Regions from separate parts of the Halarsenatibacter silvermanii genome, predicted to be linked through region 2. Evidence: riboswitches for the same ligand, from Rfam matches in the RefSeq annotation. Region 2 holds a riboswitch; each other region holds the start of a gene.
The links. Region 2 has a riboswitch for thiamine pyrophosphate ahead of thiT (energy-coupled thiamine transporter ThiT). Riboswitches for the same ligand answer to the same signal wherever they lie in the genome.

Region 1 (7,183 bases), on a different contig from region 2:
GCTGGAAGATCCTTATTTTAGTAATAACTCAAACTTCCCATTCCTCTAAATTTTCAGCCATGTCCCAGAATTTGTATTCAAAGCGGCTGCTGATGACAAATAGTTCTTTCAGTCGCTGACGGCGTCGGTCTGATAGATCTTCCGCATAATCTTCCATAAGCTCCCGGGCCCAATCGGTGAGCTGACGGAAATCATCAGAACTATACATCTCTATCCAGTCTCGATAGAGATTTTCCTCTGAGGTATCCCCCGTCTCAACCAGCCTTTCACCTATCTCCAAAAAGCCCCAGAGACAGGGTAGCAGCACGGCCAGAATTTCGGGAACCGAGCCTTCTGACGCCGTCCTGACCAAAAAATCCGTATAGGCCTGGCAGGAAGGAGATTTTTCCTCCCGCTCAAGATCCTCCAGCTCGATACCAAATTCCTTTGCATACTGGCGGTGCAGTTCCATCTCCGTATTCAGTATTCCATCCATCAGGCCGGCAAATTTCTGCATAACTTCCAGCTTCTGCGCCCGGGCTCCGCCGTAAGCAAAAACCCGCGAATAATCGATAAGGTACAGATAATCCTGCCTGAGCCAGTACTTAAATTTGGCTTCCTCCAGACTGCCGTCACCTATTCCCCGAATAAAAGGATGCTCATGCCAGGCCGACCAGATAGAGTCCGCATGTTCTCTTAAACTTTCAGTAAAGGACATCTCAACCCCTCCTTTAAAGTTTTAGCGATTCAGTTAAAAGCGGAAACAGGCCGATTCATTGGCTAAACTCCTCCAAAAGAGGTATATCGATTAAGTTCAGAGCTTTGATGAGCACATATCCAATAATAGCTCCGGGGATGGCGCTGGCCGCAAAAATACCCATAAAATAAATCGAAGTTTGAGCGCTGCCCATAGCCGGAGCTACCAGCATGCCGCTGACAGTGCCGCCGATCAGCGAAGTGCCCAGAGGCTCGGTCAGGGCGGCAATCTTTTTATCGGTCAGTCGATAAACATATCCCACAACTATACCGCCGAAAAGACCGCCCGGCAGAGCAAATATAGTGCCAAAACCCAGTGATAACCGCAAAAATCCGGTGATCATGGCTGCTGCAGCTGCCAGCCAGGGGCCCAGAAGGATGCCCATGATGGAGTTGAGAGTATGCTGCAGAGGCATAACCCGGGTTGGGCCAAGTGGAAATGATATCCCTCCCAGCACTGTACCCAGCGCCGCAAACAGACCTGCTGCCACGACCTTTTCTGTTGATATCATTATAATTCCTCCTCAAATTTTGGTATGCGGAAAGTCTGGATTTTAATTCACGCAAAAAAGGCATGATCCGCACAGAGGCAGACCATGCCTTTAGATATTCTATCATACCAGCTATGAGCTGCTTCCCTGCGCAGGTATTATCCCGTTCAGGTTTTAGGGATCGGGATTTCAACCCCTCTCAGCCTCCCCTTCCCGCGCCAGGCGGCAGGGAAAGCTCTCCCAGCTTCAACATTTATGAGCTTTTATTTATCTGGTTCAGCTATCAGTGCCCGGGAACAGAACCGGTATCCTGTCCGCTTTCCGTGCGGGGGATATCGGGAAGCTCTTCCTCTTCTGATTCCTTTTCTTCCCCGGCAGAATCAGATGGCGATGATTCCTCTTCTTTTTCCTGAGGTTCTTCTATTTCCTCTCCCTCCATCAGCTTTTGAATCTGCTCGGATTTGAGAGTTTCATGTTCTTTGAGGTTTTCGACGACACGCTGTACAGTTTCAGCATTTTCTTCCAGAAGATCCCTGGCTTTGCGGTGACACTGCTCCATAAAAGAGCTGATCTCATCATCGATTTCAGAGGCTACATCTTCGCTGTAATTACGCCCGGTTGAGAGATCTTTGCCGAGAAAGACCTGCCCATCCTGCTGTTCACCCAGCGTCAGCGGCCCGAGCTTATCGCTCATGCCGTACTGGGTTATCATGGCGCGGACAATTTTGGTCGCTCTTTTGAGGTCGTTTTGAGCTCCGGTGGAGATGTCATCCAGGAATATCTCCTCGGCCACCCGGCCACCCAGAAGTGAAGTAACTTTGTCGAGCAGTTCCGATTTGGTCATAAAGTTTTTATCGTCTTCGGGCAGAGGAATGGTAAAGCCTCCGGCTCCTCCCCGGGGAATGATCGAAACTTTATGAGTTCTGTCAGCATGCTCCAGCAGCTCTCCCAGAAGAGCATGACCGGTTTCGTGGTAGGCCACCAGATTTTTCTCTTCCTCTGAAATTACCCTGCTCTTTTTGGCCGGACCGGCAATAACACGATCGACAGCATCATCAAATTCAGTCATCGTTATGACATCCTTGCCGCGGCGGGCAGAAAGTATAGCAGCCTCGTTGGTCAGATTCTCCATATCAGCACCGGTAAAGCCCGGTGTTCTTTTAGCCAGAATCTCGGTGTCAACGTCGTCGGCTACAGGCTTGTTCTTAAGATGTATCTCCAGAATCAGTCTTCTACCCCTGATATCGGGTTTATCGACAACTACCTGCCTGTCAAAACGTCCAGGCCTTAAAAGAGCCGGATCGAGCACGTCCGGTCGGTTGGTAGCCCCCATCAGAATAATACCTTCGTTGGATTCAAAACCGTCCATCTCGTTAAGCAGCTGGTTGAGCGTCTGCTCTCTCTCATCATGACCGCCGCCTACGCCAGCTCCTCGCTGACGGCCGACCGAATCCAGCTCATCTACAAATATTATGCAGGGTGAATTCTCTTTGCCTTTTTCAAACAGATCTCTTACCCGCGAAGCTCCAACTCCAACAAACATCTCTACGAAGTCAGAACCACTTACAAAGAAGAAAGGCACTCCGGCTTCGCCGGCAACAGCCCGGGCCATCAAAGTTTTACCGGTACCCGGAGGTCCCACCAGCAGAATCCCTTTGGGAACTTCAGCACCCAGTCTGGAGAACTTGCGAGGATTTTTTAGAAATTCAACAACCTCCTGCAGCTCCTCCTTGACCTCTTCATAATTGGCCACATCATCAAAGGTTACATCCTTATCCTGTTCCTGCATCTGATTGGCTTTGCTCTTGCCGAAAGACATCATCTTGCCGCCACCGCCCTGCATGCGCTGCATGATAAATATCCAGGCGATGATCAATATGCCTATCGGCAGCATATAGCCTAAAATATTGAGCCACCAGGGCGCGGAAGGTTCGGGTTCGGTCGATATTTCTATATTTTGAGCCCTCAGGGCCTGCATGAGGTAAGACGTATCCTCCGGAGGCACATCTACTTCAAATTCCTGGCCCTCGAAGGTGCCCTCCACCCTCTCACTGCCGACCATGGTGACCTCATCGATATTACCGGCTTCTACCTGGCGCATTAGCTCAGAATAGGTGAATTCTTCGATCTCTTCTGGACCCTGCTGCATAAAAAACTGGGCTACCAGAATAGATATTGCTATTAAAAGCAGATAAAAGCCGATATTCTTGGCAAATTTGTTCAAATGCACTTACCTCCTCTCAGGCTTCTTCTATAAAATGATTTCACTTGCTTTCTCCTCTCCGAATTATACATTGCACAATTATACCACACCGAAACCCTTTTGTAAAAGTTCCCTAGTTGTATTCACCTTCCTCAAGCACTCCGATAAAGGGCAGGTTGCGATATTTTTCCTCATAATCCAGCCCATAACCGACCACGAATTTATCGGGTATCTCAAAGCCGTTAAAATCTACATCTATATGCTTATAATCGCGTCTTTCCGGTTTGTCCAGCAGAGTGGCCACTTTTATGCTGGCCGGCTTTCTGGTCTCGAGCATGTCAACGACGTTTCTCAGGGTTAGACCGGTATCTATAATATCCTCCACTATCAGGACGTGTTCGCCGCTGATAGCATCTTCAAGGTCTTTGATAATTCTGACCGTCCCGGTCGATTCGGTGCCCGAATAACTGGAAACTTCCATAAAGTCGAAGGTTACCGGCATATTTATGGATTGAGAAAGATCAGCCATAAACATAACTGCTCCTCTCAATATACAGACCAGTCTGAGCTCGGTCCCTGGTTCATAGGCATCAGTTATCTCACGCCCCATTTCTTCAATTCTGTTCTGAAGTTCATCCTGTTCGATAATAATTTCGGCCAGCTTATCCTCAGCAATCTTGGCAGACAAAATAATTCACTCCTCTCGATTTTTACAGAAATCGACCCGCAGTATTTTCTCAGTTGCAGGGGTAACTCTAAACCTGTGATCACATCTCATATTTACAATCCAGATTATCTTTCCGCTGTAATCCACCAGCAGGGGAATTTTATCGCGGCGATGGCGGGGAACCTTTTCGTCGATAAAAAAGTCCTTCAACTTTTTTCTGCCACTCATACCCAGCGGCTGAAACCGATCTCCCGGCCTGCGTGTCCTGATGGTCAGCGGCCAGCTGATAGCTTCTGCATCCAGAAAAGCAGTCTCCGAATTTTCAGCCTGATCCCGCCAGTTCTCCGGCAGATTCTGAATTTCCAATCTGAGATTATCTCCTCCGGGCAGCTCAATTTTACCCGGATCTTCCACCCGGATATGATAATCAACACTCTCATTTAATTTCTGCCAGACCTGATCCCGAAAAGATAATACTCCATACTCCTCTCTGACCAGCACTCCTTCCGGCAGATGATAGTCCCGGCTTTTAGATTCCCGGCCGGCCTTTTGCAGTATTTCCTCCATCAACTCTATATGATCACGGTAAAAACCCTCGGTTGAGCCCAGAAGTTTCTCGACGATGAGCCTCCATAACCTCCGGCGCAGCACCCTGTCCAGGTCTTTAAGGGGTTCATATTCCACCTCAATCCGATGTTCGCTCACAACTTCTGCATGCTGACGAAAACATCTTTTGGCCAGCCCGTTCAAAAATTCGTGTTCCTCGCTGATGAGCTCGGCCATCGAATTTAAAATCGGAACCAGTTCCGGGTTAAAATTGTTTTCCAGATAGGGGATTAATTTCTGGCGTATCTTGTTGCGGTCGTAATCGAGAGAAAAATTGCTCCTGTCGATCCTGGGTTCAAGAGATCTGCTGTCACAGTAATTTTCCAGCTGATTGCGCGTAAAATCAAGCAGCGGGCGAATGAAAGGGTATCCCCAATGATTTGAACACGGACTTATACCGCTGAGACCATTCATGCCGGCTCCTCTGACGAGATTAAAAATAATGGTTTCGGCCCTATCGTTGGCCTGATGACCTAAAGCAGCCCTGTCCATCTCCTCCCGGCGCAGATATTTATAGATCAAAGAAAGCCTCAGTTCTCGGGCTATTTCCTCAGTGCTGCCTCCCCTCCGTTTTTTGACCTCATTTACATCAACCTCTTCCAGCCAGCAATTTATATCCCTTTTATCACATTGCTGTCTGACAAATTCAGCCTCTTCAGAAGCATCTTCTCTCAAACAGTGATCGAGATGAAAAACCCCCAGCTTAAGATTCCAGTCTTCCCGGAGACGATCAAAAAGATCCAGCAGAGCCAGCGAATCCGGACCGCCTGATACGGCCAGAAGAACGCTGTCGCCCTCTGAGACCAGCTTCTCACGGCGGCAGTAATCCGCAAACTCCTCAAGAAGATCCATAGGGCATTCCTCCCGATTTATATGCCTCAAGATTAAGTTCTATAAGAGCGGAAATTCTCCTGCCCGCTGTCAACTTTTTGAGCATTTAAACCCGGCCTGAAAAAACCTGTTCCAGCAGACCGAACAAAATCCCCCTATCGCTTACCTTAAGACCGCTCAATTCGAGCTCATCCAGTACTCCTGTCAGAATAGCTGCACCTGCAACTATTATATCGGCTCTTTCCGGTTTTAAACCCGGAACTTTTTTTCTCTCAGCGATCGGCCTGGAGGCCAGCTCGAAAGTGATTTTTTCGAGCTCGGAGCTGTCAAGCTCATATTCCTCTACTTTTTCCGGTCTGTACTCGCCCATTTTTTGGGATATAGCCGCCAGGGTGGTGATAGTACCACCTGCTCCATAAAAGTCCAGAATATTTCGGCTGGAATTTTCAGACTTTTTGATCCGGGCGGCCGTTTCTTTTTTTATCTCAGCCAGGGCAGAACGATCGATGGCGGCGGCAGGATCAGATATTAAATTCTCGGTCATGCTCACCGCCCCCAGCTCAAAGCTAAAATATTCGAATTTATCCGGAGAGAGAGATGAAAATATTAGCTCTGTGCTGCCTCCACCGATATCTATGACAGCATCGACCTTACGGCCGCGATAGCTTTTAACACCGGCCAGAACCAGCCGGGCTTCATCTCTGCCCGAAACTATTCTGAGAGAGCCGCCCAGAATATCGGCAAACTCCCGCCTGAGTTTCTCTCCTCTTTCAGCCCTGCGCAGAGCGCTGGTTCCGGCAGCCATCACCCTTTCAACCTGAGCTTCGGATATTATTTCGGCAAAACGTCTCAAGACAGCCCGCGTTCTCCCGGCTGCCTCTGCCTTTATCCTACCCGTCCTGTCGACTCCTTCGGCCAGACGGGTAGTTTCCATCTCATACCTCTCTCTGACAATTTCATTCTCCTGTTTTTGACCGATCAAAAGACGACAGGAATTAGAACCAATATCTACGGCAGCAGCCCGCCGAAGTGTGCTGTTAGTTTTCAGTATCAATCACCCTCTCTGTAATCGCTGCAGTCACGACAGAGTGTGGGAAATTCCAGACTGGCAGCAGTTATTCTGCCCACAGGATTATTTCCTCCGGCCAGATAATGGGCCAGATGAGTATGCAGGCATTTCAATCCTTTTTCTGTACGGATACCCCCAACCCCGGAATTTTTAAGCACCTCAATTACATCCCGGGACAGCTCCGCAGCCTTTTTCCAGAGCTTTTCATCCATCAAACTGCGGCGCTTCTGTGCGTACTCTTCATGAGCCCGCTGAACAGCCCGGGCAAACTCCTCATCGCTTTTCTCCTTTTCTGTCAGTCGATCCAGAAGACCTTCATCTTCAAGTTTTTGAACCCGGGATTTGAGCCGGGGGCAGGTAAGCCAGTAAGTGGTGGGAAACACTTCCCTCTCAAAAAAGGGATGGACCTTCACCACCCGGGGAAAGCCCGAGCTGCAGCGATCACAGATGGCCAGAGCGTTTTTAGCACTGCGCCCCAGCTGCTGCTCCACCAGTCGACGCCCGGCAGCGGATATACTGGAGTTGCTTTTTTGGGCAGCATTCATCTCCTCTTCACTCACAGAAATGTTCCTCCTGTATTA
Region 2 (7,183 bases):
TGGCAACAGAAAATGGAGGGCCGGAAGAGATTCTTTATGAAGACGACCAGGATTACGGAGTTCTCGTAAACCCCGAGGATCCTGAAGATATCTCCAGAGGACTGCTCGAAATAGTCAATTCCGAAGATGACTGGCAGTATTATCATAGAGCGGGTCAGAAAAGAGTGGAAAATAAATACACCTGGGAGGCCACCGCTGCCAGATATCTGGAACGCCTTAGCAGTATTTTAGCTCAACCCGACCGTTATCTTCCGAAGAATTTTGAAAAAGTCCCCGCATATTTTTTTGATTCTGGTGAAGAGAATGAGCTGATTGAGCTGCTTAAAGATGTTTATCCAATGGATTAATTCTGCTAATAATCATACAAAATAATTATTAGAGTATGCTGAAGGAGGCTATTAAAATTGTCCAAATCTGAAACTCTGGTTCTGTTGAAGCCTGAAGCCGTGAAAAGACAGCTTGTGGGAGAGATCATATCTCGCCTGGAGAAAGCAAATTTCAACATCGAAAGAATGAAGCTGGATTGTTTCCCGCGAGAGGTTCTGGCCGAACTTTATAAGGAACATAAAGGCAAGGATTTTTACGAAAGTATCGTGGGAGGTTTTGCCGGTGAGCCGATAGTAGCTATGATATTGAGCGGGAAAGATAATGTGATCAAGCGGGTTCGAACTATTATGGGCTCTACTGATCCAGCTGAAGCCGTCCCGGGCACTATTCGCGGTGATTATGCCCATCACATGGAACCCGATAATATAATGCATGCTTCCGACTCAGCTGAGTCTGCAAAAAGAGAAATAGAATTATTTTTCCCTGAATACAGCTAAATCACGTTCTTAAAAACTAAATTTGCCCGCAGAACCGGGCATTATTTAGGTTCTGCGGGCGTTTATCAGGTGTTCTGAAGGAATAATTCGCTGTTTTGCTTGAAGAGCAGAATAATGACCATGACTGAGATTATAAGTGCCGGCAGCAGATGAGATAGGTTGTAAATAAAGGAGTATATCCAGGGATTCTGGTTTTCCGGAGCGAATTCTGCGAAAAATATTGCGCCGGCCAGAATGTGAGACAGAAGTCTACCTCCTCCTCCCAGCCCCAGGGCAAAAAGCAATCTGCCAAATTTTATTTTACCTAACTCTGAAAAGACTGGCAAGATACCGGCGATTCCCACCATCATATAGGCCAGAGGATAATCCAGTATAAGCTGAGCCGGATGAACTATATAAGGACCGGTGATCAGCTGTAGCAGGCCGTGGATTAAGCCGGTGATAATTCCAGCTCCGCCCCCATGACGAAAGGCCACAAAAAGAATTGGCAGCATCTCCAGATTTACCGAACCACCCTGAGGCATTCTCCAGAGAGTTATGAAGCTTAATACCGTTGATAAAGATGCAGCTACAGCAGCTTCAGCCATTATTCTTGTTCTGGTCGTGTTCATCAAAAAACTCCTCCCTATCCGGGGATCTGGCTTTCGGAATACTGGAGGAGGATTTAATAATTCCCTGCGCCTGCATTACCAGGATCAGGTTATGCGGGTCGATGCAGTGCATCCTCTCAGCCTCCGAGCGAGGCTCCCCGGTATTTAATTTGCGAAAATATATTTTTAAGCACTCTATCTTCACATTTCGAGACTATAGCAAAAATTCCTTTACCTGAAAGCCGAATCCGACTTTTTAGTCGGTCTTGACATAAAATAAGTTATGTGCTAACATTATACTGGTTTTAGTATGGTATAATAGTGAATATTGTGCGGAGGTGGCGGAACTGGCAGACGCGCTAGATTTAGGATCTAGTGGGGTTTGCCCTGTGAGGGTTCGAATCCCTCCCTCCGCACCATTTTATTACATTGCCCATTCTACCTCCCCGAACCGGGCAGGGTCCCAGGTCGGGGAATTGTTTATAAATACTTGTTTTTGATTTATCATATGTAAGGAGGGCTTAATTTTATGGTCAAAAAAGTGGAGAGAGAAGAGCTGGAAGGCAATAAAGTCAGGTTAAATGTCAGGATAGAAAAAGAAGCTGTAAATAACGCGCTGGATAGAGCATACGAAAAAGTTGTGGATGAAGTGGATATTCCCGGTTTTCGCCAGGGTAAAGTTCCCAGAAAAGTTCTGGAGTCAAAGTTTGGAGAAGAGGTGCTTTATAAGGATGCTCTTGACATATTGATTCCCGGTCAGTATTCGCAGGCGGTGGAAGAAGCTGAAATTGAACCTATCGATCAACCCGATATTGAGGATTACCATATTGCCAAAGATGAAGAGGGTTCATTTACCGCTGAAGTTGAAGTGAAACCGGAAGTTGAACTCGGTGAATATACCGATTTCGATATAGATATGGAGGAGGCTGAAGTCACCGAAGAAGAGGTAGAAAAAACTCTGGAGCAGATGCAGGAGCAGCAGAGCCAGCTGGTAAGTTCTGACGGAACTCTGGTTCAGGAAGGCGATCACGTGGTCATAGATTTCACGGGATATATTGATGGAGAAACTTTCCCGGGAGGTCAGGCCGAAGAATACATTCTTGAAATAGGATCGGGAGAATTTGTGCCCGGTTTTGAGGAAAAGCTGATTGGGAAAGAAGTTGACGAGGATAAAGTGCACGAGGTAAATATTACTTTTCCGGAAGATTATGAAGCCGAAGATCTCGCAGGAGAACAGGCAATGTTTGAAGTTATTATTAAGGAGATTAAAGAAAAAGATGTTCCTGAACTGAATGATGAGTTTGCCCGGGAATCCGGCGATTATGAAACTCTTTCTGAAATGAAAGAAGAGATCAAAAATAATCTCAAAGAGCAAAAAGAACAGCGATCACGGGCGGCTGCTGAAAACGAGATAATCGAGAAGGTAACCGCAGAATCCGAAGTTGAAGTGCCCGAGCAGCTTGTCGACGAAGAATTAGATCGGATGTTTCAGCAGATGATACAAAATCTGCAGTCACAGGGGGTCGATGTAGAAGAATTTTTTGAATATCAGGATATGAATGAGGATGAATGGCGTCAGGAAAATAGAGAAGATGCCCGTGAGCGGGCCAAACAGAACCTTGTACTCGAAGCCATTGCTGCCGCTGAAGAGATTGAAGTCAGCGAAGATGAAATAGAGGATAAGATTGACGAAATAGCTGAACAGGGAGAGCAGGAACCCGAGCAGGTCAAGCAGTTTTTGCAGATGCAGGGCCAGCTGGCTGATCTGGAACAGGGTTTGAGGATGGAAAAAACTATTGATTTCCTACTCGAAAACAATTAAAATGGTATTAAGAAGAATTTATATGAAGACATGCAGGAGGTGTCTTAATGAATTTAGTTCCAATGGTGGTTGAACAAACCAGGCGAGGTGAACGTTCCTACGATATTTACTCCCGCCTTCTCAAGGATAGAATTATTTTTCTGGGATCTCATGTAACAGATGAAGTGGCAAATACTGTTATAGCACAGATGCTTTTTCTGGAAGGAGAAGACCCGGACAAAGATATTTATCTCTATATCAACAGTCCTGGAGGCTCGGTGACAGCAGCTTTGGCCATGTATGACACTATGCAGTATATAAAGCCTGATGTTGTTACTATCTGCATGGGGCAGGCTGCCAGTGCAGGTGCTCTTCTTCTGGCTGCTGGATCCGAGGGTAAAAGACATGGCCTTCCTTATTCCCGGGTTATGATTCATCAACCTGCTGGAGGCATTCAGGGCAAAGCCAGTGAGGCCGAAGTTCATGTGGAAGAACTTCTGAGAATAAGAGAAATTCTCAACGAAATTCTCAGTGAACACACCGAGAAAACCGTGGAAGAAATAGAAGAAGATGTTGAAAGAGATTATTTCATGGACGCTGAAGAAGCTAAAAACTATGGCATTATCGACGATATTATAACAAGAAGCGAGCTGCAGGATAAGTAGTTTTTAAACAGTGAGGTGATTGAATGTTTAAATTTGGAGAAGAAAAGGGCAAGCTGAAATGCTCTTTTTGCGGCAAAAGTCAGGAGCAGGTGCAGAAGCTTGTCGCCGGTCCCGGAGTATATATATGCGATGAATGTATAGATCTCTGCAACGAAATAATTGAAGAAGAGTTAGATGAAGATATGGATCTCGATCTGAAGAACCTGCCCAATCCCGGGGAGATAAAAGAAATTCTTGATGAATACGTTGTGGGCCAGGAAAGAGCCAAAAAGACTCTCTCAGTTGCAGTTTATAATCATTACAAGCGCGTAAATTCGGATATGAAAATAGATGATGTAGAATTGGAAAAAAGCAATATCATGATGATAGGGCCAACGGGTTGCGGGAAAACTCTTCTGGCACAAACTCTGGCCCGAATTCTAGATGTACCCTTTGCTATTACTGATGCTACCTCTTTAACCGAAGCCGGTTATGTGGGGGAGGACGTTGAAAATATTCTGCTGAAATTGATCCAGGCAGCTGATTATGACGTGGAAAAGGCCGAGAAAGGCATAATTTACGTCGATGAAATAGACAAAATAGCCCGCAAATCCGAAAACCCTTCCATAACCAGGGACGTTTCCGGAGAGGGTGTTCAGCAGGCTCTTTTGAAAATCTTAGAAGGCACTACTGCCAGTGTCCCGCCCCAGGGCGGTAGAAAGCACCCACATCAGGAATTTATACAGATTGATACGTCCAACATTCTTTTTATAGCTGGTGGCTCATTTGATGGTCTTGATGACATGATTGAAAATCGCATAAAAGAAAAATCTCTCGGTTTTGGGGCTGAAATTGAAACCCAGGATGAAAAAGAAAATATAGGTGAAACATTAAAGCATGTTCTGCCTCAGGATCTGCTTCATTACGGTTTGATTCCTGAATTTATAGGCCGTATGCCGGTACTGGTCACCCTGGATGAGCTGATCGAAGAGGATCTGGTAGAGATTCTGACTACTCCCAGAAATGCACTGGTTAAGCAGTACAAGAAGTTTTTTGCCATGGATGATGTGGAACTGGAGTTCACCGATGAAGCTTTGATGTCTATCTCCGAAAAAGCTCTCGATCGCAACAGCGGTGCTCGGGGACTTCGTTCCGTGGTAGAAAATGCTATTCTGGATGTCATGTACGAACTTCCTTCCTACCAGGATATCAGCAAATGTATAATTACCAAAGAAGTAGTAGAAGACGATGAGGACCCGGAATTGATCACCGAAGGCAGCAGAGAAGAGACCGCCTAATTCAGTCAAAAAAATAGATGATTACCAGGGGGATATGAGCAGTTTACCTCAGTTGAGGTGGGCTGTAATTATTCCCCTTTTCGATTTTCTTTTGCAATTTTTATTCTACAATGTCAGCTGGAAGCAGGTGATATAATCATGTTTGATAGAGCTGAATTTGTCAGAGGTGCTCATCAGCCTGATCAATTTCCTCGCCATACTTTTCCGGAAGTGGCTTTTTCCGGGCGGTCAAATGTCGGCAAGTCTTCTCTGATAAACATGCTTTTGGGCCGTAAAAAACTGGCCCGGATCAGCAAAAAGCCAGGACGCACCAAAAGCATAAACTTTTATAGGATCGACGATCGCTTCTGTCTGGTGGATCTTCCTGGTTACGGTTACGCAGGCGTGCCTGCAGAGGAACAGGAAAAATGGGCTTATCTGATCGAGGATTATCTTCATCATCGGAAAAATCTTAAAGGGATAATTCAAATTGTTGATGCTCGTCATGAACCCAGCGAAGATGATTATTTGATGATGGACTGGCTTGCTTCGGCCGAACTCAATTTTTTGATAGCTGCCACCAAATGCGACAAATTAAAAAAGAGTCGTCTTAAACCTCAGCGGAAAATGATAGCTGACAGAATGGGAATTTCTCTGGAAAAGGTCCTGTTAACCTCGGCGCGCAAAAGACAGGGTAAAAAGAGACTGGAAACCTTTATTAAAGAGGTGACAGGAATTTCTTAAGAATGTATTGGGAGGAGAGAATTTTGCCAGAAAAGCAGCCCCCCGAATTTCGCCCGGATTCAAAATTGTCTTCAGCGAATAACTACGAAGTTTTCGCTGAAATTTATGATGAGGTAATGTCTGCTGTCCCTTACGATCTCTGGTATGATTATCTCAATTTTCTTTACAGGTATCACGGTTTTGAAGATCCGGAAAATATACTGGAGCTGGCCTGCGGTACGGGGGAGGTAATGAAAAGATTTCTCGGTTATCCTGGAGAAAATACAAAAAGTGATTTTATCATTGGGGTGGACAGATCAGAATATATGCTGGCCCAGGCCCGGGAGAAACTGGCATCTATGAATGATAATTTTCTGCTGGTCCAACAGGATATAAGAGAACTGAAACTTGCCCGAGAGTTTGATTTTATATATTCTATATTCGACAGCATAAATTATATCACCGGTAAGGACGGATTGGAAAGTGTTTTTAAGGGAGTTTATGATCATCTGAAAGATGATGGAGTATTTATTTTTGATTATAACACCTGTTCCAGGCTGCAAAGTATCGAAGAGGGAGTTTCCAATTTTTATGGACACGATTTTTTCTGTCAGTGGCAGGATGAAGTTATAAAAGAAGAAGATATCTGGAGGGTGGAGCTGACGATAAATATTGATGATCGAGAAGAAATAATCTATGAGCAGCATGAGGAGAAGGCATTTCCGCTGGAAGAAGTAAAATCTTTGCTGCATAAAAGCGGTTTTGATTGGATTGAACTTTATGAAACTCCCAAACTGAAAAAAGGCAGGGAGGATAGTTTTCGTGTTCACTTCATGGCCAGTTCTCACAAACCTCCCGGGCTTTCTCCTCCGGGATATTTAAATGCTTATCTGCGCTGGAAGATGTGTAAATTAAAACATCTTTTTTTCTAAATAGAAACAGGGAGGCCGAAAATATGAGCAATAAAATTTTATCAGGTATATCAGTTTTAATTATTTTACTGTTAATCGGGTTTGGATTTTTCATGCAGCAGGAGGATGAGACAGTCGATACCGATCTGGTTGAGTATGAGGACACCGGGATTTATCTCGACACTGTAAACACCATCAGGGTATATGCTGCCAGCGAGGAGGAGGGCAAAACCGCGGTCGATCAGGTTTTTGAGAGATTGCAGGAGATAGATAGAAAACTCAGCATATACGATGAAGACAGCGAAATATCGGCAGTAAATCAACAGGCCGGAAAAGAGTCTGTGGAGGTCAGCAGAAAAACCTATGAAATTCTGGAGGATTCAATCCATTATGCCCGTGAGCTGGAGGGCAGT
Region 3 (7,183 bases), on a different contig from region 2:
GGCCGCCCGGGTCTGTCTTCCTTCGCCGTCTCGGTGACATGTCTGGGAGCTTTATCATGTACGGTCTGACTGTCTATCTGACCCTCACCGGTGATCACCAGCTCTGCGCTCTCCAGATATTTTTTCAGCTCATTGGCTTCGCTCACAATCTCAGCACCCAGCCTCATTTCAGCCTCCAGCACACAGGAAAATCCTGCCCCCAATCCGCCGGCCGCTCCGGCTCCGGATACCTGCTGAGCGTCGATTCCAAACTCCTCCTTAAAAATTCTCTCGTTAAATTTTTTCATGTTCTCATCTATTTCTTCCACCATTTCAGGGATGGCCCCTTTCTGGGGGCCGTAAACCCGGGCGGCTCCCTCAGGTCCGTAAAGAGGATTGGAGACATCGCAGGCAACTTCTATCTTTGTTCCGGCAAGCCTTTCATCGACGTTTCCGGTCTTTACTTCGACTATTTTGCCCAGCTCGCCGCCGCCAAATTCTGCTTCTTCGCCGCTCTCGGTCTTAAACTCATAACCCAGAGCCTGCAGCATACCCACCCCGGCATCCATGGTGGCGCTGCCGCCAATGCCGACGATAATATGTTCAGCACCTCTGTCCAGAGCCGCGGCAATGAGCTCGCCGGTGCCATAAGTGGTAGTTCGCCCGGGATCGACGCTTTCGACATCGACGTAGGTTATTCCGGACGCGGCCGCCATCTCTATAACCGCACGACCATCGCCCAGGTCGCCAAAATGGGCTTTTACCCGTTCTCCGGTCGGACCGGTAACTTCTCTGTGAACGATTTCGCCCTGATGGGCATCGACCAGAGCCTGTACGGTGCCTTCGCCGCCATCAGCCATCGGAACTTCTATACATTCTGCTTCGGGCTCGACCCGGTTTATGCCCTCACTGACAGCCCGGGCGGCCTCGAGAGCTGTTAGACTTCCTTTAAAAGAATCGGGAGCAATCACAATTTTCACCTGTTATCATCTCCTCTGTGATAGTGATCTTTCACGATATCTATCAACTGATAAGAAGAAGGGGCTCTAATTTGTAATATTTTTAATTTTTTATGATTTATAAATCAAGTTCAACTTTAATTCAATTCAATTTCCGGGGCCTCATCTGCTATTCTCTTCTCTAAAAGTTCCGTTTTCTCATCATCGCAGATAAAATAATCCAGACTGCTCAGATGACACACCCTGTGCACCGATTTCTTTCTGTATTTGGTATGATCAGCCAGCAGAAAAGATCTGTCCGCCGAATCTATCATCTTTCTTTTGAGAGCTGCTTTTTCGGGCGTGGGAGTGGTGAGATCAAAATCCTCCGTCAGAGAAGAAGTGCCGATAAAGGCTAAATCGACGTAAAATTCATCAAAAAATTTCTCGGCATGAGGTCCGATGGCCGAACCCACTTCCGTCTGTATCAATCCTCCGGCAAAGTAGAGAGTTATGTTGGCAAAGCTGAAAAGCTCCCCCGCTATATTGAGATCATTTGTTATTACCGTCAGCTCCTGGCTGAACTTTATATTTTGCGCCAGAGCTAAAGTGGTTGTGCCGGCGTCCAGAATGAGAGTTTGACCGGAGGCTATGAAATCCCGGGCTTTATCGGCTATCTGCCTTTTTTTATCCATATTGCGGATGCGTTTTCTGGGAAAAGGCGTCTCGCTCCGGCTGACTGCCCCTCCCCTGGTCCGGAGTATCTCATTTTTATCCTCCAGATACTCCAGATCTCTCCTTATGGTCATCTCGGAAACCTGAAATTCTTCGGCCAGCTCTTTGACTCTGACCCTGCCATCCGTTTTTAATTTCTCCAGAATACTCTTTCGCCTGTTCGTTTTGCCCATAATATCACCCCGGACTGAAATATCATGTTTTCTGCAAAAACAATATATGTTTATTATAAAAATTTTTAATTTTACTGTCAAGTGCTCATACTTTAACTGCTTAAAAAGTTTGAGATTGAAGAGGATTTACTTTTCCGGATTTTCTGGCAGGCACATCCAGCTTCAATCACGAATAATAAAGCAAAGGAGGAGATTATGATATTTGACGACGAAGAAGCTGAAGAATATGATGATTGGTACGAGACCGAACTGGGGGCTTTTGCTGATAAAGTAGAAACCCGGCTGGCTTTTTCTCTCTTCGAACCTGAGGCCGGCAGCAGAGTGCTCGATGCTGGCTGCGGCACGGGGAATTTCAGCATAAAATTAGCCCGCCGCGGTCTGAGCGTGGTCGGCGTCGATGTTTCCGCGTCCATGCTCGAAAAAGCCCGGAATAAAGTTGAAAGACTGGATGAAGATCTGGATATCGAATTCGCCAGGATGGACGCAATCGATCTGGAGTTTCCGGCGGAAAGTTTCGATCATGCTATTTCCATGGCGGCTGTGGAGTTCATTGAGGACGACAGCAAGGAAAAGTTCGTGCGGGAACTGCTGAAAACGGTCAAGCCCGGCGGTGAAGTTTTGATCGGCACGATCAATAAAAATTCCGCCTGGGGAGAGGCCTACAGAGAAAGAGCTCAAAAGCGGGATTCAATTTTCTCCGAGGCTCATTTCACCTCGCCCGAAGAACTCAATGAAATAGAAAAAGAGCTTCTTCAGGAAAGCAGGGAATGCCTTTTCATCCCTCCTGATGCCGAAAGCCAGGAGATCTCTTTAGAGCGCGAAAACGAACTGGCCAAAAGAGAAGTCAGAGGAGGCTTTTTCTGTTCGCTCTGGCAAAAACCCGGCTGTTGAAAACCATGATGGAAGTTTCCGAAAAAATTGAAAAATACCTCCCCCTGCTCTAAAATTTATGGTATAATTAAGTTGAGGGAAGTTGTCGGGGGAGGTGCCTCCGAACTTCCTTTGCAGCACAGCTATTACGACCTTACCACCCCGGGAAATAACTGCCCCCTTTTCCCGGGAACTTTTTTGTCCTCAGAATAACCCTGAGCTCGTTTGTAAATTCTTAAACCTGTCGACGGAAATTATGGGCCGGAAATTATGGTCACTTCGGATAACTTTTTGATCTCCGCGGGCTCGACCTCATAAATCCTATCCAGCAGAGCCCGGCGGAACGAGGCCGGACTGCTCTCTTCTTCTGCAGCCAAATCAGCCGCGGCCGCAAATGCAGCAGCCCCGGTAAGAGCTGTTCTGAGATTTGAATTTTCTCTCTGTCGGTTCTTTTCTCTTTCACTCTGGATTTTTTGAGCAGCTGCCATTGCCCCCAGCGTGCCGGCCAGCATACAGCCTGTTCCCACTATCCTTCCCAGAAGGGGACTGCCGGCCTCCAGCCGGCATATGTAATCCTCATCAACTGCCAGATCCATACCCCCCGTGACCAGTACAGCGCAGCTGAATTCTTCCGCCAGAGAAAGGGCACTTTTTTCCAGCTCCTGATGTTCGCCCAGAGATTCAACCCCTCTTACCCGGGCTTTCCTGCCGGCCAGAGTACTTATCTCGCCCGCATTTCCCTTGATTATATCCGGGTGATGGGTCTGTAAAAGCTCTCGCACAAAATCCGTTCTATAGGAGGTAGATCCGACTCCTACAGGATCAAGAACTATCGGAATATCTTCTGCGGCCGCGCTTTCGGCAGCCCGGTGCATGCCGGCACAGGTATTCTCATCTATCGTGCCGGTATTGAGAACCAGCGCTTCAGCCGAGGCGGCCATCTCACCGCTTTCCTGAGGGGAGTGAGCCATTACAGGCAGAGCTCCCCAGAGTCTGATCACCTCGGCCACATCTGCCACCGTCACATAATTGGTTATAGCGTGTACCAGCGGATTCTCAACTTCCAAAATTTTCAGCAGTTTTTCGGCGATGATATTCGAACCACCTTCAGCTGACATCGGCTTCATCCCCTTTCCCGGCCCTGTTAATCCTATCGATCATCTCTTCAGCCGTCTTTTTCACATCATCAGCCTGGTTGAGAGCACTTATCACGGCCGCTCCTGTGGCCCCAGCCCGGACGACCTCCCCGACATTATCGGGGGCTATTCCGCCAATAGCCATTACCGGCAGATCGGTGAGCTGAACTGCTCTTTTGAGTTTTTTCAGGCCTACCGCCTGCCTCTCTGCATCCAGGCGCTTGGATTTCGTGGAAAAGACAGAGCCAAATCCTATATAGTCCACTATCTCCTCATTCAGCTTCTTTACCTGTTCCGGACTGGAAGCAGAAACCCCGATGATTTTATCCGGGCCGAGCAATTTTCTGGCCTCCTGATAGGGCAGATCCTGCTGGCCTAGATGCACGCCGTCAGCTTCCAGCGCCATAGCCAGATCGACCCTGTCATTGATTACCAGAGCGGCCCCCTGCTCCCGGGTGATCTTTCGCAGCTTCTGACCCAGCTGATAACGACTGCGCAGATTCAGATCCTTCTCCCGCAGCTGAACCATACGCACCCCGCCGGCCAGAGACTTTTTCACCACGTCGACGCTGGTATACTCAGGAGCCAGAACCGATTCCGTGATCAAATAAAGATCCCGGTCGGCAATCGAGCTCATATTTTATCCACCTCCTCACCTGCAGCCAGATGGTTGACTGGATCGATACCCGCGCCCAGTTCAAAACCTGTTCTGATAGCGCTGGTGATAAATTCTTTGGACTTCGCCACCGCTTTTTCCAGCTCCAGTCCCCGGGCCAGATAGGCAGCTATGGCGGCAGAATAGGTGCAGCCTGTTCCGTGAGTGTTGTTAGAAGGCAGCCTGGGAGCGGAAAATACCCCGGTTTTTTCTCCATCAAAAAGAAGGTCAAAAGCCTCATCTCCTCCCAGATGGCCGCCTTTGACCAGCACCGCCCCCGGCCCCATCTCAAAAAGTCCCCGGGCCAGTTCTGCCAGCAGATCCCGTTCTTCCCGGGCGGTCAGTTTATCCGGCGAAAATTCTTTTTTCGCTTTTTTCTGGCCGTACAAAAGTACTCTGGCCTCCTGCAGATTGGGTGTTATGACCGCTGCCTGCGGCAGAAGTTTCTGGCGGACTGTTTCCACCGCCTCCTCTGCCAGCAGCAGATCTCCGCTGGTGGCCACCATGACCGGATCGACCACCAGATCGAATTGATCATACTCACTCAATTTATCGGCCACAACCTCCACTATATCCGCATCGGCCAGCATGCCTGTCTTACCGGCTTTTGGGTTCAGGTCGGAAAAAACCGAATCCAGCTGCTCCTTTACAAATTCTGGAGAAAGAGATCTGACAGCCTGCACTCCCAGCGTGTTCTGGGCGGTGACCGCAGTTATCACCGACATGCCATAAGTATTGAGTACTGTCATTGTCTTAAGATCGGCCTGAATTCCGGCCCCGCCGCCTGAGTCAGACCCGGCAATGGTCAGGATTCTGGGTGGATCTTTCTTCAATCCGGATGTTTCAGCCATGAATATCTCCTCCCTTTGATTTTACCGGTTAAAAAACCTGAAATCATTATGCACATTTAAAAACGGGGACACAGCCCTGTAAACCCGTGCAGGTGGGCTATGTCCCCGTGATTTTCACCGTCCGGCTGATGATCTCAGAAGCCGGGACATAACTTCCCTGCGCAGGCATTATCCTGTTCAGGTTCGAGGGGATCGGGTAAATTCCCGTCTCAGCCGTCAGATCATCCGGCTCCCCCAGTCATGCTCAAATATAAAATTTATTTGCTTTTCAGCGATTCAAATAACGTCCAGAATCCGTTTGGGAGTTTCAATCAGCTCATCGGCCAGCTCTTCCAGATCTTCCCGGGTTCCCACTCCGCATAAAACCCCGACTACCAGACCGGCTCCGGCCCGGCGGCCGGTTTTTAGATCGGTGGGAGTATCTCCGACCATCGCGACCTCTGAACATTCCAGAGACGTCTCAGAACAGAAATTCTCCAGAACAGCCGGATCGGGCTTGTCAGGGATCTCATCATCGCCGCAGGCTATATATTCAAAATAATCGGTAATATCCAGCTCTTTCATTATGGTCAGAGTTGAAGGTCTGGTATCAGCTGTGGCCAGTCCCAGCCGATAACCGCGCTCCTTCAGTTTGAAAAAAAGCTCATGCAGATCGGCTGTTTCGCGCAGGTTTTCAGTATAATCTACCTCATCGACGCTGTTTTCCATTATCCCGTAAATTCTATCCTCCAGCTCTATTCTGGACCATCCGACCTGAAAATCCTGCTCCAGCAGATAATCAGTAAGCTGCCGGGCCGATCGGTCAACCGTGGCCTGGGCAAGATTGCCGTCGGGATCGATATAGCTTTCATCGGTCTCTATACCGAAAATGTCCATAATCCCTGCTTCCAGCCGCTCGTATTCAGACGCGCCGGGCTCTACCGGGGTGAATTCAGCTATGATTTTTTCGGCGGTCTTTTCCACCATGGGCAGCCAGAGGGTATAAAAATCTATTATGGTACCATCTTTATCGAAGACTATTCCCTTGATGTCGGACAAAGCAAAAACCTCCTGTAGACAAATACTGAAGTTTAAACCGAAAAGATTCCGGAAAATGCTCAGAAGTCAGTCCTGTTCCTCCTGTGCGGCCAGCATATCCGACAGCTTCTGACCGCCCACACCTACCATATCCGGCGTGCGCTCTTCCAGATAAACAACAAAATTATCCTCATCTATGCCGGTAACCTCGCTTCCAACCTCGGTAAGCCCTTCGATGGCCTCCTGTTTTTGTTCCTCGTCCAGCTCAGGGCAGTAAAAATGAATAGTTGGCATATTTTTAGCCTCCTTATCGCTGTTTTTATCAGGAGCGCTTCTCCGGTTCTTTTACCTGCTTTTTTACCCACTTCTATTACCCACTTCTAAAAGCTGCCAGGCTGACCTGCCTGCGGTGGGTATTATATAAATTTTAGGTAAAATTTGCAAGCTGACATCCTGATCTATCGCCCTCCGGCTTGTTCCAGCAAAAAATCAGCAAAAAATTCAGGTCGATCAGTCCTTATGCCAGAGTTTTTGTTTGCTGGTCGAAACAGCGAATAAACCTTCATCCACGAGCTCCTGAACTTCATCCTTTGTTCGTATCAGCCCTCCGCCAATTACGGGACAGGATTTTTTGACGCTTTCGATGAAGTAGGGAGCGGCTATCCCCGGTAAAATTTCTACCGCGTCAGGTCTGTTGCTATTTAACATATCCCGGCCGCTTTTGATAGCTGCCGAATCAAGCAAAAACAGCCTCTGCACGGCCATAAGATCTTTTTCCCGGGCCGCCCTGATCACGTTGCCCCGGGTGGAGACCAGACCATCGCAGAGC

Region 1: linked by a shared signal. The riboswitch ahead of thiW (energy coupling factor transporter S component ThiW) and the one ahead of thiT (energy-coupled thiamine transporter ThiT) in region 2 are both predicted to bind thiamine pyrophosphate.
Region 3: linked by a shared signal. The riboswitch ahead of thiD (bifunctional hydroxymethylpyrimidine kinase/phosphomethylpyrimidine kinase) and the one ahead of thiT (energy-coupled thiamine transporter ThiT) in region 2 are both predicted to bind thiamine pyrophosphate.

The regions. Positions count from the first base shown of each region.
Region 1 is NZ_FNGO01000016.1:4,490-11,672, forward strand. Features, by position in the region: gene tenA (thiaminase II) at 29-697, opposite strand; gene thiW (energy coupling factor transporter S component ThiW) at 753-1,247, opposite strand; TPP riboswitch at 1,354-1,478, opposite strand; gene ftsH (ATP-dependent zinc metalloprotease FtsH) at 1,510-3,450, opposite strand; gene hpt (hypoxanthine phosphoribosyltransferase) at 3,563-4,120, opposite strand; gene tilS (tRNA lysidine(34) synthetase TilS) at 4,124-5,554, opposite strand; gene BLT15_RS08875 (Ppx/GppA phosphatase family protein) at 5,640-6,587, opposite strand; gene BLT15_RS08880 (DUF501 domain-containing protein) at 6,584-7,162, opposite strand.
Region 2 is NZ_FNGO01000010.1:79,588-86,770, forward strand. Features, by position in the region: gene BLT15_RS06940 (glycosyltransferase) at 1-347, shown strand, start outside; gene ndk (nucleoside-diphosphate kinase) at 405-824, shown strand; gene thiT (energy-coupled thiamine transporter ThiT) at 890-1,435, opposite strand; TPP riboswitch at 1,479-1,585, opposite strand; tRNA gene BLT15_RS06955 (tRNA-Leu) at 1,747-1,833, shown strand; gene tig (trigger factor) at 1,944-3,236, shown strand; gene clpP (ATP-dependent Clp endopeptidase proteolytic subunit ClpP) at 3,284-3,880, shown strand; gene clpX (ATP-dependent Clp protease ATP-binding subunit ClpX) at 3,904-5,157, shown strand; gene yihA (ribosome biogenesis GTP-binding protein YihA/YsxC) at 5,296-5,880, shown strand; gene BLT15_RS06980 (class I SAM-dependent DNA methyltransferase) at 5,904-6,791, shown strand; gene BLT15_RS06985 (FAD:protein FMN transferase) at 6,815-7,183, shown strand, end outside.
Region 3 is NZ_FNGO01000001.1:154,385-161,567, forward strand. Features, by position in the region: gene BLT15_RS00685 (glycerate kinase) at 1-959, opposite strand, end outside; gene BLT15_RS00690 (DeoR/GlpR family DNA-binding transcription regulator) at 1,076-1,825, opposite strand; gene BLT15_RS00695 (class I SAM-dependent methyltransferase) at 2,021-2,716, shown strand; gene thiM (hydroxyethylthiazole kinase) at 2,950-3,822, opposite strand; gene thiE (thiamine phosphate synthase) at 3,803-4,468, opposite strand; gene thiD (bifunctional hydroxymethylpyrimidine kinase/phosphomethylpyrimidine kinase) at 4,465-5,337, opposite strand; TPP riboswitch at 5,475-5,583, opposite strand; gene BLT15_RS00715 (HAD family hydrolase) at 5,614-6,375, opposite strand; gene BLT15_RS00720 (tautomerase family protein) at 6,442-6,648, opposite strand; gene BLT15_RS00725 (glycerol-3-phosphate responsive antiterminator) at 6,865-7,183, opposite strand, start outside.